Regions from separate parts of the Pseudonocardia zijingensis genome, predicted to be linked through region 2. Evidence: riboswitches for the same ligand, from Rfam matches in the RefSeq annotation. Region 2 holds a riboswitch; the other holds the start of a gene.
The links. A riboswitch is a leader RNA that binds a small molecule or an ion and turns the genes downstream of it on or off. The one in region 2 is predicted to bind glycine.
Positions count from the first base shown of each region.

Region 1: it holds a riboswitch for glycine, as region 2 does, so the genes downstream of both, ACFPL3_RS27435 (glycine cleavage system protein H) here and gcvP (aminomethyl-transferring glycine dehydrogenase) in region 2, are expected to answer to the same signal.

Region 1 covers NZ_JBHSKO010000017.1:12,955-20,490, forward strand. Annotated here, with positions in the region: gene ACFPL3_RS27425 (L-serine ammonia-lyase) at 1-695, opposite strand, end outside; gene ACFPL3_RS27430 (serine hydroxymethyltransferase) at 701-1,984, opposite strand; gene ACFPL3_RS27435 (glycine cleavage system protein H) at 1,986-2,201, opposite strand; glycine riboswitch at 2,244-2,347, opposite strand; glycine riboswitch at 2,348-2,457, opposite strand; gene ACFPL3_RS27440 (GlxA family transcriptional regulator) at 2,564-3,529, shown strand; gene ACFPL3_RS27445 (DJ-1/PfpI family protein) at 3,625-4,335, opposite strand; gene ACFPL3_RS27450 (LysR family transcriptional regulator) at 4,417-5,208, opposite strand; gene ACFPL3_RS27455 (NADPH-dependent F420 reductase) at 5,309-6,067, shown strand; gene ACFPL3_RS27460 (helix-turn-helix domain-containing protein) at 6,577-7,422, opposite strand; gene ACFPL3_RS27465 (SDR family NAD(P)-dependent oxidoreductase) at 7,507-7,536, shown strand, end outside.
Region 2 covers NZ_JBHSKO010000024.1:88,638-96,173, reverse strand. Annotated here, with positions in the region: gene garA (glycogen accumulation regulator GarA) at 1-27, shown strand, start outside; gene ACFPL3_RS33175 (bifunctional nuclease family protein) at 134-607, shown strand; gene ACFPL3_RS33170 (MerR family transcriptional regulator) at 715-1,326, shown strand; gene ACFPL3_RS33165 (LuxR C-terminal-related transcriptional regulator) at 1,340-3,061, shown strand; gene ACFPL3_RS33160 (alpha/beta fold hydrolase) at 3,200-4,075, shown strand; gene ACFPL3_RS33155 (NAD(P)/FAD-dependent oxidoreductase) at 4,072-5,280, shown strand; glycine riboswitch at 5,299-5,390, shown strand; gene gcvP (aminomethyl-transferring glycine dehydrogenase) at 5,543-7,536, shown strand, end outside.

The DNA of each region.
Region 1 (7,536 bases), on a different contig from region 2:
CCGCCCGGCAGCACGCCGGAGCGGCTGGTGCCGTTGGCCACGCACTCCTGCATGACGCCCCAGATCCGCAGCAGCTCCGCGTCGATGGTGGCGTCGGCGCGCCAGACGCGCTCGTTGCGGCGCATCAGCTCGCTGATCGGCAACCCGGTCTCGGCGCAGCGGCGCAGCAGCTCGTCCCCCGAGCCGAACGGATACGGGAGCGCGGTGCGGTCCTCGGTGACACCGCCGTCCTCGTCGCGGATGAACCCGCCGCCCACCGAGTAGTAGGTGCGGGCGCGGATCTCCGCGGCGCCGTCGAACGCGCGGAAGACCATCCCGTTCGGGTGCCCCGGCAGGGCCCGCCGCCGGTGCAGCACGAGGTCGTCGCGCTCGGTGAAGGCGACCTCGTGGTGCGGCGAGAGCCGCAGGCGGCCGCTCTCGCGCACCGCTGCCACCAGCGCGGGCGCGGCCGCGGTGTCCACGGTCTCGGGCAGCTCCCCGAGCAGGCCCAGCACCACCGCCGGGCCGCTGCCGTGCCCGTGGCCGGTGGCGCCGAGGGAACCGAACAGCTCGGCCTTGACCCGGGTGGTGCGCCCCAGCAGGCCGTCGGCGGTCAGGCCTGCCACGAAGGTGCGGGCGGCCCGCATCGGGCCCACGGTGTGGGAGCTCGAGGGCCCGATGCCGATCGAGAAGAGGTCGAACACGCTGACGGCCACGGCGCTCACCCCGCGCGGACGAGGTCGGCGTAGAGCGGCCGGCGAGCCGTGAGGTCCGCGACCCGGGCCCGCAGCCCAGCGCCCCGGGCGGCGTCGAAGCCCGGCAGCAGCGCCTCGGCCACGACGTCGGCCACCTCCGTGAAGTCCGCCGCGTCGAACCCGCGGGTGGCCAGCGCCGGGGTGCCGATCCGCAGCCCCGAGGTGACCATCGGCGGGCGCGGGTCGAACGGCACGGCGTTGCGGTTGACGGTGATCCCCACGTCGTGCAGCCGGTCCTCGGCCTCCTTGCCGGTGAGCTGCGCGTCGACCAGGTCGACGAGCACGAGGTGCACGTCCGTGCCACCGGTGAGCACGCGGACGCCCGCGTCCGCGCAGTCGGGGCGGCCGAGCCGCTCGGCGAGGATCCGGGCGCCTTCGAGGGTGCGCTCCTGGCGCTCCCGGAACTCCGGCGAGCCCGCGATGCGCAGCGCCACGGCCTTGGCCGCGATCACGTGCTCGAGCGGGCCGCCCTGCTGCCCGGGGAACACCGCCGACGCGATGCGCTTGGCGTGCTCGCGCCTGGCGAGGATCAGCCCGCCCCGCGGGCCGCCGAGCGTCTTGTGGGTCGTGGTGGTCACGACGTCGGCGTACGGCACCGGGCTCGGGTGCAGGCCGGTGGCCACCAGGCCGGCGAAGTGGGCCATGTCGACCATCAGGAACGCCCCGACCTCGTCGGCGATCCGGCGGAACGCGGGGAAGTCGAGCGTGCGCGGGTAGGCCGACCACCCCGCGACGATCAGCTTCGGCCGCTCGCCGCGCGCCACCCGCTCGACCTCGGCCATGTCGACGAGACCGGTGTCGCGCTCGACGTGGTAGGACGACACCGCGTAGAGCCGGCCGGAGAAGTTGAGCCGCATCCCGTGCGTCAGGTGCCCGCCGTGGGCCAGGTCGAGGCCGAGGATGCGGTCACCCGGCTCGAGGAAGGCGGCCATCGCGGCGGCGTTGGCCTGGGCGCCGGAGTGCGGCTGCACGTTGGCGTACTCGGCGTCGAACAGCTGCCGCGCGCGGTCGATGGCGAGCTGCTCGATCACGTCGACGTGCTCGCAGCCCCCGTAGTAGCGCCGCCCCGGGTAGCCCTCGGCGTACTTGTTGGTGAGGACCGACCCCTGGGCCTCCAGCACCGCGGCGGGCGCGAAGTTCTCCGACGCGATCATCTCGAGCGCGTCGCGCTGTCGCCCGAGCTCGGCGTCCACGGCCAGGGCGACCTCCGGATCGATCTGCTCGAGCGTGGCCAGCAGCTGTGGGTCCATCTCAGTCCTCCTCGACGAGTCGGCGGTACGTGGCGGCGTCGTGCAACCCGTCCGGCGCGGAGACGCAGAACAACCAGCCGTCGCCGTACGGGTCCTCGTTGACGACCTCCGGCCGGTCGACGAGGTCGTGGTAGGGCACGGGCATGGCCCAGCCGGCGAAGGCAGCACCGAGCGCGGCGTGGGTGTCGTGCGAGGGGGATCGGACGGACGACGACATGCGGGCTCCCCGACGATGCGCGCCCGGCGGGGTGCCGGGGCGGGAGCCCCCTCTGTCGTGAGCCTGAGAGTTTCACCGGACCCGCAGACCGGGTGCCGATTTTCACCGTGGGCGAGGCGTGTCGGACGCCTGCTTTCCAGAGTGGCCTCGCCCGAGCGGTGTGGGTGCCTGAGAGATTGGCGGGGTCTTGCTCCTCCGGCGCCCGCCACCCCGTGCGCCGTGGCGCTGGGGCGCGGGACTCTCCCGCCCGGGTTCGAACGGCCCGATGTGCTGTTGTGGATCGGGACGCTAGCGGGCCGCGCCACGCGCGTCCACCACCGCGAACCAGTGGCCGAGGAAGGACCGGGTGATACTTTCCGGCCGTGCACCGCGTTGCGGCCCTCGCCCTCGACGGTCTCGTCCTGCTCGACTTCGGGGCGATCTCGCAGTTCTTCGGGCACCGCCACCGCGACCCCGAACCGGAGAACTACGAGCTCGTCGTGTGCACGGAGGGCGGCGGCCCGGTCACCTCGGCCTGCGGCGCCGCCGTCGGCGGGCACGGCGACCTGGACGTCCTCGAGCAGGCCGACACCGTCATCGTTCCCGGCTACGGCCCGATCCTCGAGCCGCTGCCGGAACGCACGGCGTCCGCGCTGCACGCCGCCGCGGAGCGGGGCTGCCGCATGGTGTCGATCTGCACGGGAGCGTTCGCGCTCGGGCACGCCGGCCTGCTCGACGGCCGCCGCGCCACCACCCACTGGGCCGTCACCGCCGACCTGCGCAGGTTGTTTCCGACCGCCACCGTGGAGGACAACGTCCTCTACGTCGACGACGGCCGGCTCCTCACCTCGGGCGGCGTCGCGGCGGGGATCGACCTGTGCCTGCACATCGTGCGGTCCGACTTCGGTGCCGAGGTGGCGAACAAGATCGCTCGGCGCACGCTGGTGGCCCCGCACCGGGCGGGTGACCAGGCCCAGTTCGTCGAGTACGGCCACCGGCCCGCCGAGCCCGCCGACATCGACATGGCCCGCCTCCTGAGCTGGGTGGAGGAACGGCTCGACCGCCCGCTGAGCGTCGCGGAGATGGCCGGGCACATCGGGTACAGCACCCGGTCGTTCAGCCGCCGGTTCCAGGCGCAGTTCGGCACGTCCCCGTGGCGGTGGGTGGCCCGGCAGCGGATCCTGCGGGCGCGGCAACTGCTGGAGTCGTCCGACCTCACCGTGGAGCAGATCGCGGCCCGCTGTGGTTTCGAGACCACCGTGGCCTTCCGCAGGAGGTTCCGTGAGCTGGTGCACGTGTCGCCCTCGGACTACCGCCGCGCCTTCCGCACCAGGTCCGAGGCCTCCTGACAGCGTGCCCCTTACGCCGGCAAGGTGGCTTTGCCGGCCGATTACGCCAGTAAAGCCACCTTGCTGGCATACGGGGTGGGGCTGCGCGGCGGGGGTCAGGTCGTCAGGGCCACCCCGAGCTGCTCGGCCACGCGGCGCGCGGTGGCCTCCCGGCGGGCGGTCAGTTCGGCCACCCCGTCCCGGGCGGCCGCGAGGACGTCGGCGGGTGCGGTCTCGGGCGTGCCGCTGTCGAACGGCGGCTCGGGCGCGTACTGTATCGCCAGCTGGATGCGCTGGGCGGCGGGCACCCCGCGCAGTTCGGCGGCGAGCTGGAGGGCGCCGTCGATGCCCGCCGTCACGCCGCCCGCGAAGACCCAGTTGCCGTCGACCACCACGCGCTCGGGCACCACGGTGGCGCCGAAGTAGGGGAGCAGGTGCAGGGCCGACCAGTGGGTGGTGGCCCGGCGGCCGCGGAGCAGCCCGGCCGCGCCGCAGATCAGGGCGCCCGTGCACACCGAGAGGACGGCCTTCGCGCCCTCGGCCTGCGCACGGACCCAGCCCAGCACCTCCTCGTCGGCCATGAGCGCCTCCTGGCCGTACCCGCCGGGCACGTGCAGGACGTCCAGCTGCGGGGCGTCAGCCAGGGGCGCGTCGGGGGACAGCCGGAGCCCGTGGATGTCGCGCACCGGGTCGGTGGTCTTCGCGTACACGGAGAAGGTGGAGTTCGGGATCTGCGACAGCACCTCGAACGGCCCGGTGAGGTCGATCTGGTCGAGCCCCTCGAACAGCAGGGAACCGATCGTCAGGTGGTGGTCGCGCGGGATCATCGGCACAGCGCCAGTGTCGGCGGGCCGCGAGGGGCGTCGGGAGTGGCCGGAAGGACGACTGTCGATACTTTCCGGCCTGGCTCACGCCGGTTCGCTCAGGCCGACCAGGTGTGCGATGCGCGGGTCGTGCGAGTCGGCGGGCCACGCCAGCAGGACGTCGATCACGGGCAGGCCGGTGACGGGCACGGCGACGACGTGCTCACCGGTCCGGTCGACGGCGCTGTCACCGACCACCGCGATCAGCTGTCCGGTGGCCACGAGGTCGACCAGGGCGTCCAGGCCGAGGGCCGGGAGGTCGGCGGTGTAGGCCGGGTCGTGGAGCAGCGCGGAGGCCGGCACCGCGTCCTGCTCCGCGAAGGGGTGGTCGGCCGCGACGAGCGCCACCGGCCGCTCGGTGGTGACGTGGTGGGTGTCGAGGCCGGTGAGCTCCTCCGCGGAACAGACCAGCGCGACGTCGGCCCGGCCCTCGCGCACCGCGGCCGTCTGCTCCCGGGTGAAGACGAACTCGACGGTGTCGCGGCCGTGGTGGGCGATGTAGTCGCGGACGACCTCCCGCAGCAGGCCGGACCCGGCTCCGGGTGGGGTGGCGATCCGCAGCACGCCGCACCCGACCTGCTGGGCCCGCGTGACCGCGCGGTCGAGGGAGCTCAGGGTGGCGCGCGCCTCGGTGCGGAACGCGCGCCCGGCTGCCGTCAGCTCCACCCGGCGGCTCGTCCGGTCGAACAGGGTGGTGCCCAGCCGCCGCTCGAGCTGCGCGATCGCCCGGGACAGCGGAGGAGGCGCGATCCCGAGCCGCTCCGCCGCCCGGGCGAAGTGCAGCTCGTCGGCAACCGCGAGGAAGTACTCGAGCTCGCGGACCTCGATCCGACCCATGACCGCCACGGTAATGCCCGGTACCCAGCTCGTCATCGCGCCCGATCGTGCCCGGCCGGAGCATGGGCCGGAGCAGACCGTGAATTCTGGAAGGACGACCGTGAAGATCGGCATCATCGGCACCGGCAGCATCGGGGCCGAGCTCACACGCAAGCTCAGTGCGGCCGGACACGCGGTGCAGGTCGCGAACACGCGCGGGCCGCAGAGCACGGCGCAGCTCGCGGCAGAGGCGGGGGCCACCCCGGTCACGCTCGACGAGGTCGGTGCCGGCGTCGACGTCCTCGTCACGTCGATCCCGTTCGCCCGCATGCCGGACATCAAGCCGATCGTCGACCGCCTCCCGAGCTCCGTGCCGGTCGCCGACACGTCGAACTACTACCGCCACCGCGACGGCCGCATCGAGGAGATCGACAACGGCACGGCGGAAGGCATGTGGGTCGAGCAACAGCTCGACCGCCCGGTCGTCCGCGCGTGGAACTCCGTCGTCCAGAGCACGCTCCAGACCAAGGCCAGGCCGAAGGGCGCCCCCGACCGCATCGCCGTGCCGGTCGCCGGTGGCGGCTGGCTCGCCAAGCGGCTCGTGATGGGCCTGGTCGACGACACCGGCTTCGACCCGGTCGACGCCGGCGACGTCGAGGACACCTGGCGCATCCAGATGGCCGCACCGGCCTACTGCACCGACCTGAACGCCGAGCAGCTGGAGAAGGCGCTCGGGCTCGCCGACCGCGACGCCGTCCTGGCGCGGCGCGAGGCCGTGCTGTCGATCATCGAGTCCTGGGATCACGGCGAGTCGTTCTTCGACGACCTCGTGGCGCTCAACCGCGCCGCGGCGGGGCTGTCCCGCCTCCTCGGCCGCTGAGCCACGGCCGAGCGGACCTGCGGGTCGATCCGGTGGAGCTGGAAGAGGTCGAGGCCGAGGCGCCGCACACCTGTTGGACGAACGGCACCCTCGTACCTCTCTATCGGACGAGGGTGCCGTTCGTACTTCGGGGCTGCCGCGGATTGGCGGCGTTGGCGCGGTTTCGGGCGCCCCTCGCTCGGTCTGGTGGAGACGGGCTGCATCCGGCCCAGGCGCTCTGTCGGGCTTTGTCACGGAGACATCCGTTGGCATGTGGCGCGTTGCGCGTTGCGGTGATCGACGGGGCCGGGGCGAGCCGTGGTGCGAGGCCGGACGGGGCATGATCGCTGCGAGACCGCGCTGAACGCCCTGGCGAGGGCGATCTCCTTCATCTCGGAGCGATCATGGGGTCCTGATCGCTGCGGGATCGTGCGGAGCGCCCTCGTGGGGGCGGATTCGCGCATCTCGGAACGATCAGCAGCCGCGGGTCCGCCCGACTGAGGGCGGGGCCCGAGAGCGCACCCGTTGGCTCAGCTGTGCGACGACTGCGGTTGCGCGTTCCCGGTGGCGTTCGCGCTGAGGCCGGCGAGCAGGGTCAGCTTCTCGGCGTCGGCGGTGCTGGGCGGGGCGTTGTAGACCGACAGGTGCTGGCCGGGTGCGCTGGCGACGGAGAACATCTCGAAGTGCAGCCGGATCTCCCCGACGTCGGGGTGGTGGAAGTGCTTGTCGTCGTTGGTCCGCGGGCGGACCTCGTAGCGGGCCCACAGCGCGGCGAAGGCGGGGCTGCGCGAGGTCAGGGCGTCGACGACCTGATCGGTGCGCCGGTCCGGCACCGCGGTGGCGGCGCGCAGGTTGCGCACGGCGACGGCCGCGGCGTTGTCCCAGTCGGCGTAGAACTCGCGCGCGTACGGGTCCAGGAAGATCATCCGCAGGAGGTTGTCGAAGCGCGCGAAGCCGCGGTACAGCGTCTGCGCCACGGCGTTGGCGGCGAGGATGTCCTGCCCGGGGCCTACGACGAAGGCCGGGACGCCGTGCATCTGCTCCAGGAGCTGCTGCAGCGCGGGCGCCACCGCGGCGGTGGTGGTGCCGGGCAGCCGGGGTGCGGGCAGGCCGATCCGCAACATGTGCAGGGTGGCGGCCTCGTCGAGGCACAGGGCACGCGCGAGGGCCTCGAGCACCTGCTGCGACGGATTCCGCTCCCGGCCCTGCTCGAGGCGGATGTAGTAGTCGGTGCTGACCCCGGCCAGGACCGCCACCTCCTCACGGCGCAGCCCCGGCACCCGTCGGCTCGCGTCCGCGGGCAGGCCCACGTCGGCCGGGGTGACCAGCGCCCGGCGGGCGGTGAGGAACTCGCCCAGCGCGTTGTGCCGGTCCATGTCCGTGACAGTACTGGCCGGACGGGCACGGGTGGGTGTCGCGCACCCTCCCGACCTGCTCGGGTCGTTCTTAGCGTCGCTGACATGACCGAGACAGAACCCCTGGGCGGCGCG
Region 2 (7,536 bases):
CCGCGCGAGTCCGGGGGCCGGGGCTGACCCTGACGGATCACCCGCCGTACCCACGCCGGGACCCGTCCGGAGTCGGGCGCGGGCGGGGTGCGCCGTGTAGCGTCGGAACCGCAGGATCGCGAGGAGGAGAGCGATGAGCGAAATGCGCGTCGTGGGGGTAAGGGTCGAACTGCCCGCCAACCAGCCGATCCTCCTGCTGCGTGAGACGAGTGGCGACCGCTACCTGCCGATCTGGATCGGCTCGGTGGAAGCCACGGCGATCGCTCTGGAGCAGCAGGGCGTCAAGCCCGCCCGCCCCCTCACCCACGACCTGCTGAAGGACGTGATCAACGCGCTGGGGCGGCGCCTCGAGCAGGTGCGGATCACCGACCTGCAGGAAGGCACCTTCTACGCGGAGCTCGTGTTCGACGGTGGGATCACGGTGTCGGCGCGCCCGAGCGACTCGGTGGCGCTGGCGCTGCGGATCGGGGTGCCGATCCACGCCGAGGAGAGCGTGCTCGCCGAGGCCGGCCTGATCATCCCGGACGAGCAGGAGGACGAGGTCGAGAAGTTCCGCGAGTTCCTCGACTCGATCTCTCCCGAGGACTTCCGCGGCGCCCAGCCGTAGTCAACGGCGGCCCCGGCGCGGCTCCGGCGGCGCGCCGCGTTGACCGCGCGCTCCCGCACTCATATCGTCGGATTCTCTCAAGCCCGTCGGCTCCGCCAGACCTCCCGGTGGCGGAGCCGGGCTCCGGCGGAAGGAGTTCGGTGGAGCAGCCGCCGTCCGGCGCGCCCGAGCAGGGCGAGCTCTTCCCCGACCCGCTTCTCGGAGACGGGCTCGACGGCCTGCCCGACCAGCTCGTCGGTTTTCGCGGGCCGACCGCGTGCCAGGTGGTGGGGATCACCTACCGCCAGCTCGACTACTGGGCGCGCACCGGCCTGGTCGTCCCGTCGATCCGCGGCGCCGCGGGCTCCGGGTCGCAGCGGCTGTACTCCTTCAAGGACGTGCTCGTCCTCAAGGTCGTCAAGCGGCTCCTGGACGCCGGGGTGTCGCTGCAGAACATCCGCGTGGCCGTCGAGCACCTGCGCCGCCGCGGCATCCGCGACCTCGCGGGCATCACGCTGTTCAGCGACGGCACCACGGTCTACGAGTGCGCCTCGCCCGAGGAGGTCGTCGACCTGCTGCGCGGCGGCCAGGGCGTGTTCGGCATCGCTGTCGGCGGCGCCATGAAGGAGATCAGCGGCTCCATCAAGGACTTCCCGGTGGAGCGGGCCGACGGCGGCAGCGTCGACGACGCCCCGGAGGACGAGCTGTCCCGCCGCCGGGCGCGGCGCGCCATCAGCTGACCTCCCCGGGTTCGTGGCCGGTGGCGCGGACCTACGGGAGCGGGCACGCGACGCGTACCGGCTCCGGGAATGGGCCGGCGCGTTCGCGCTGCTGGCCGCGGCCGACCAGGAGTCGCCGCTCCCGCCCGACGACCTCGAGCTGTGGGTCACCGCGGCGTACCTGATCGGCCGCGACGACACCGGCGACGACCTGTCCGCACGGGCGTGCCGGGAGTGTGCGGCCACCGACCCGGCCCGGGCCGCGTGGCACGCGACCCGACTGGCCATCCTCCTGCTGCTGCGGGGTGAGGTGGCGCGCAGCAGCGGCTGGCTCGCCCGCGCGCGCCGCCTGCTCGACGAGTGGGGCCGGGAGTGCGCGGAGCGCGGGTACCTCCTCGTCCCGACAGCGGTGGAGCACCTGGTCGAGGGCGACCCGGCCGCGGCGCAGGCCGCGTCCGCCGAGGCGGCCGCACTCGGCGAGCGTTTCGGCGACCCCGACCTGCTGGCCCTGGGCCGGCTCGGCGTGGGGCAGGCACTCGTGGCGGCGGGCCGCACCGGGCCCGCGCTGACGCTGCTGGACGAGGTGATGGTCGCGGTGACCTCCGGCGAGGTCTCCCCGATCTTCGCCGGCATCCTCTACTGCGCCGTGATCGAGACCTGCCAGGAGGCGTTCGACCTGCGCCGGGCCCGGGAGTGGACGCTCGCGCTGACCCGGTGGTGCGAGGCGCAGCCGGACCTGGTGCCCTACCGGGGCCAGTGCCTCGTGCACCGGTCGGAGATCATGCTGCAGCACGGGGCGTGGTCCGATGCGCTCGCCGAGGCGCGGTCGGCCTGCGCGGGCCTGGGCGGCCACCCGGCTGCCGGCGCGGCCTACTACCAGCTCGCCGAGGTCCACCGGCTGTGCGGCGAGTTCGCCCGGGCCGAGGAGGCCTACCGGCAGGCGAGCCGGTGGATCCCGGAACCGCAGCCCGGCCTCGCGCTGCTGCGGACCGCCCAGGGCCAGGTGGACGCGGCCGCCGCGATGCTGCGCCGCGCGCTCGAGGGGGCGGCCGACTTCACGGCGCTGCGGCGGGCCGTCGACGTCGAGCCCGTGCCGCCGCCCGCGGCCCGGGCCCGACTCCTCGCCGCCGCCGTCGAGGTGATGATCGCCACTGGTGACCTCGCCGCCGCCCGTGCGGGCGCGGACGAGCTACAGGCGCTCGCCGACCGCCTGGGGGCGCCGCTGCTGGAGGTGATGGCGCTGCACGCCGCGGGCGCCGTCCGCGTCGCCGAGAAGGACCCCGGCGCGGTGGAGGTGCTGCGCCGGGCGTGGCGGGCCTGGCGCGACCTCGACGCGCCCTACGAGGCCGCCCGCGTCCGCGTGCTGATGGGGCTCGCCTGCCGGCAGCTCGGCGACCCGGACTCCGCCGAGATGGAGTTCGACGCCGCGCGCCTCGTCTTCGAGCAGCTCGGCGCCGTGCCCGACGCCGACCGGGTGCGCGCCCTGTCGAGGGCGGCCGGAGCCGGCCCGCTCACCGGCCGCGAGGTGCAGGTGCTGCGCCTGGTGGCCACGGGGATGACCAACCGCGCAGTGGCCGCGGAGCTGTTCCTCAGCGAGAAGACCGTGGCCCGGCACGTGAGCAACGTCTTCACCAAGCTAGGCGTCTCCTCCCGCGCCGCGGCCACGGCCTACGCCTACGAGCACGGGCTCGTGCAGGAGCAGGCCCCCCGCCGCCGCGGTTCAGGAAAGCCACATTCAGGGCCGCAGAGGCCTTGAATGTGGCTTTCCTGAACTCCGGGGGTCGCGTGCCGGGGCCTACACAGATCTGCCCATCCACCCGCGTGGGTGCTTCGCCCGATGAGACCGGACTGCCCCACTTCCTAGCGTCGGACGCCCGACACGTGGGAGGTCGTCATGGACGTGAGGCAGCGCGCACGGGAGACCCTGCTGGCCGGGCTCCCGGTGCGGGAGCGGCGCCGGCAGCTGGCCGGGGTGTCGACCGCGGTGCTCGAGGGCGGTGACGGGCCGCCGATGGTCCTGTTGCACGGCCCGGGGGAGTTCGGGGCCACGTGGCTGCCGGTGGTGCGCCGCCTCGCGCGGACCCACCACCTGGTGGTGCCGGATCTGCCCGGCCACGGCGAGTCGCGGGTGGAGGAGGGCCCGCTCGACGCCGCACGCGTGCTGGGCTGGCTCGACGAGCTCGTCGAAGAGGTGTGCCCGGTGCCGCCGGTGCTGGTCGGCAAGACGATCGGCGGTGCCGTCGCGGCCCGCTACGCCGCCGGGGACCACCGCCGCATCGCCGCCGTGGTGCTGGTCGACACGCTCGGGCTCACCGCGTTCGACCCCGACCCGCGGTTCGCGATGGCCGTCCAGCGCTTCCTCGGCGCCCCGACGCCGCGGTCCTACGAGCGCCTCATGGATTTCTGCGCCTTCGACCTCGAGCGGGTCCGCGCGGACATGGGGGAGCGCTGGGACGCCTTCACGGCGTACGCGGTGGAGGTGGCCGGGGACGACCACGTGCAGGCCGCGTTCGGCAGCCTGATCGGCCAGTTCGCCGCGCCGATACCGCCCGCGCAGCTCGCGGGGATCGACGTGCCCACCACCCTGATCTGGGGCAGGCACGACCTCGTCACCCGGTTGTCCGTGGCGGAGACGGCGAGCGCGCGGTACGGGTGGCCGCTGCACGTCGTCGAGGACGCGGGCGACGACCCGGCGCTCGACCGGCCGGCCGCGTTCGTCGCCACCCTGGAGGACGCACTCGGCGCGGTGCAGGCGGGGGCGATCCGATGAGCGGCCACGACGTGATCGTGGTGGGGGCGCGCTGCGCCGGGTCGCCCACCGCCATGCTCCTGGCCCGGGCGGGGCACCGCGTGCTGGTGGTGGACCGGGCGAGCTTCCCCAGCGACACGCTCTCGACGCACATCGTGCACGCGCCGGGGGTGGCCGCCCTGCGCCGGTGGGGTCTGCTCGAGCGGGCCGTGGCGGGCTGCCCGCCGATCGAGGAGTACGCGTTCGACTTCGGCCCGTTCACGATCACCGGGCGGCCCGGCACCGCGTACGCCCCGCGCCGCACGGTGCTGGACACCGTGCTCGTCGAGGCGGCCGCGGCTGCGGGTGCGCAGGTGCGGGAGCGGTTCACGGTGTCGGAGCTCCTCGTCGAGGAGGGCCGGCTGGTCGGCGTGCGCGGCCGGGGGAGCGACGGGCGGGAGGTCGTCGAGCGGGCGCGTGTGGTGGTCGGGGCCGACGGCCTGCACTCGCTGGTGGCCCGCACGGTGCGCCCGGAGCAGTACCACGAGAAGCCGCGGCTGCTGTGCGGCTACTACGCCTACTGGAGCGGCCTGCCCATGGCCGGGCGGTTCGAGACCTACGACCGCCAGGAGCGGGCGTTCGCCGCGTGGCCGACGAACGACGACCTCACGGTCGTCATCACCGGCTGGCCCTACCGCGAGCTCGCGGCGAACCGCGTGGACCTGGAAGGCAACTACCTCGCCACCATCGGCACGGTGCCGGAGTTCGCCGAGCGGCTGCGCGCGGCCCGGCGGGAGACGCGCCTCGTGGGCACGGCCGTGCCGAACTACTTCCGCAAGCCCTACGGGCCGGGCTGGGCGCTGGTCGGCGACGCCGGGTACAACACGGACTTCGTCACCGGCCAGGGGATCCAGGACGCGTTCCGGGACGCGCAGCGGTGCGCGGCCGCGCTGGACGAGGCGCTCACCGGGGCCCGTTCGTTCGACGACGCGCTGCGCGACTACCAGTCCGACCGCGACGCGCACGTCCGGGCGATGTACGAGTTCACCGCCGGCATCGCGTCCCTGGAGCCGCCGCCACCCGAGGTGCAGCGGCTGCTCGCGGCGGCGAGCACCGACCAGGAGGCGATGGACGGGTTCGCGCGGGTGGCGGCGGGGGTGACCTCGCCCGCGGAGTACTTCTCCGACGAGAACGCCGCGCGCGTACTCGCGCGTGCCGCGGGCGTGGGGGAGGGGGCGCGGCGGTAACATCGGGCGGGTAGTCGCCGAACCCGCGCGGGAGAGTCCCGGTCCAGGCCGGGCGCCGAAGGAGCAACTCCTCCCCGGAACCTCTCAGGCACCAGGACCGTGCGGGCGAGACGCCTCTGGAAAGCGACGGGCGTGCCCGTCCGCCGACGGGGAAAGTCCTGGTGTGCCGGGGCGAATCTCTCAGGCGCCCGCGTCGCGGGCGGGGACAGAGGGGGAGGGTGGTTCCACCCTGGCCCGCCGCCCGCTCCGCCTGGAGGATCTCGTGTCCGACCGACCCGCACTCGCCGATCTGGAGCGGGGCACCCCGTTCGCCGAGCGCCACATCGGGCCCCGCCCACACGAGCTCGACACGATGCTCGCGGCCATCGGCGTGTCCTCGCTCGACGAGCTCGCCGCCGCGGCCGTGCCCGCCGGCATCCGCGACCAGGAGCCGGTCGCGTCCACGCTGCCGCCCGCGGCGTCCGAGACCGAGGTGCTGGCGCAGCTGCGGGCCCTCGCGGCGCGCAACACGGTGACCGTCCCGATGATCGGCCTCGGGTACGCGGGCACGGTCACCCCGGCGGTGATCCGCAGGCACGTGCTGGAGAACCCGGCCTGGTACACCGCCTACACGCCCTACCAGCCCGAGATCAGCCAGGGCCGCCTCGAGGCGCTGCTGACGTTCCAGACGATGGTGGCCGACCTCACCGGGCTCCCGGTGGCCGGGGCGTCGCTGCTGGACGAGGCCACCGCGGCCGCGGAGGCGATGACGCTGCTGCGCCGGGCGGGCAAGGCGCGCTCGCCGCGGTTCGTGGTGGACGCCGACACGCTCCCGCAGACCCTCGACGTGCTGCGCACCCGCGCCGAGCCGCTGGGCATCGAGTTGGTCGTCGCCGACCTGGCGGAGGGGTTGCCCGAGGGTGAGCTGTTCGGGCTCCTGCTGAGCTACCCGGGCGCGTCCGGGGCCGTCCGCAACCCGGCGGCGCTCATCGAGGCCGCCCACGAGCGCGACGCGCTGGTGGCCGTGGCCGCCGACCTGCTGGCGCTCACGCTGCTCACCTCGCCCGGTGAGCTGGGCGCGGACGCCGCGGTCGGCACCACCCAGCGCTTCGGCGTGCCGCTGGGGTTCGGCGGCCCGCACGCCGGCTACCTGTCGGTGCACGAGAAGCACGCCCGGCAGCTGCCCGGCCGGCTGGTGGGCCTGTCGCGCGACGCCGACGGCCACCCGGCCCTGCGGCTGGCGCTGCAGACCCGCGAGCAGCACATCCGCCGGGAGAAGGCCACCTCGAACATCTGCACCGCGCAGGTGCTGCTCGCCGTGGTCGCGGCCTGCTACGCGGTGCACCACGGCCCGGACGGGCTGCGGCGGATCGCGCAGCGCGCCCACCGCATGGCCGCCGTGCTGGCGGCCGGGCTGCGGGCCGGCGGGGTGGAGGTCGTGCACGGCGAGTTCTTCGACACCGTGCTGGCGCGCGTGCCGGGCCGGGCCGACGCCGTGGCCGACGCCGCCCACACGGCCGGCATCGCGCTGCGCCGCGTCGACGCCGACACGGTGGGCATCGCCTGCTCGGAGGTCACCACGGTGGCGCACCTGGAGGCGGTGTGGACGGCGTTCGGGGTGCAGGCCGACGCCGGGGCGCTCGACGCCGCCACGCCCGACGCGCTGCCCGCCGACCTGGCGCGCACCAGCGAGTACCTCACGCACCCCGTCTTCCACGAGCACCGCTCGGAGACCTCGCTGATGCGCTGGCTTCGCCGTCTCGCCGACGCCGACCTCGCGCTCGACCGCACGATGATCCCGCTCGGCTCCTGCACGATGAAGCTGAACGCGGCCGTCGAGATGGAGCCGATCACCTGGCCGGAGTTCGCGAACCTGCACCCGTTCGCGCCCGAGGCCGACGCAGCGGGCACGCTCGAGCTGATCGCCGACCTGGAGCGCTGGCTCGCCGAGCTCACCGGCTACGCGGCGGTGTCGCTGCAGCCCAACGCGGGCAGCCAGGGCGAGTTCGCCGGCCTGCTGGCGATCGCGGCCTACCACCGCAGCCGCGGCGAGTCCCACCGCGACGTCTGCCTGATCCCCGCCAGCGCGCACGGCACCAACGCGGCGTCCGCGGTGATGGCCGGGATGCGCGTGGTCGTGGTGGCCACCGCACCCACCGGCGACGTCGACCTCGACGACCTGCACGCCAAGATCGAGGAGCACCGGTCGTCGCTGGCCGCGTTGATGATCACCTATCCGTCCACGCACGGCGTGTACGAGGCCCGTGTGCGCGAGGT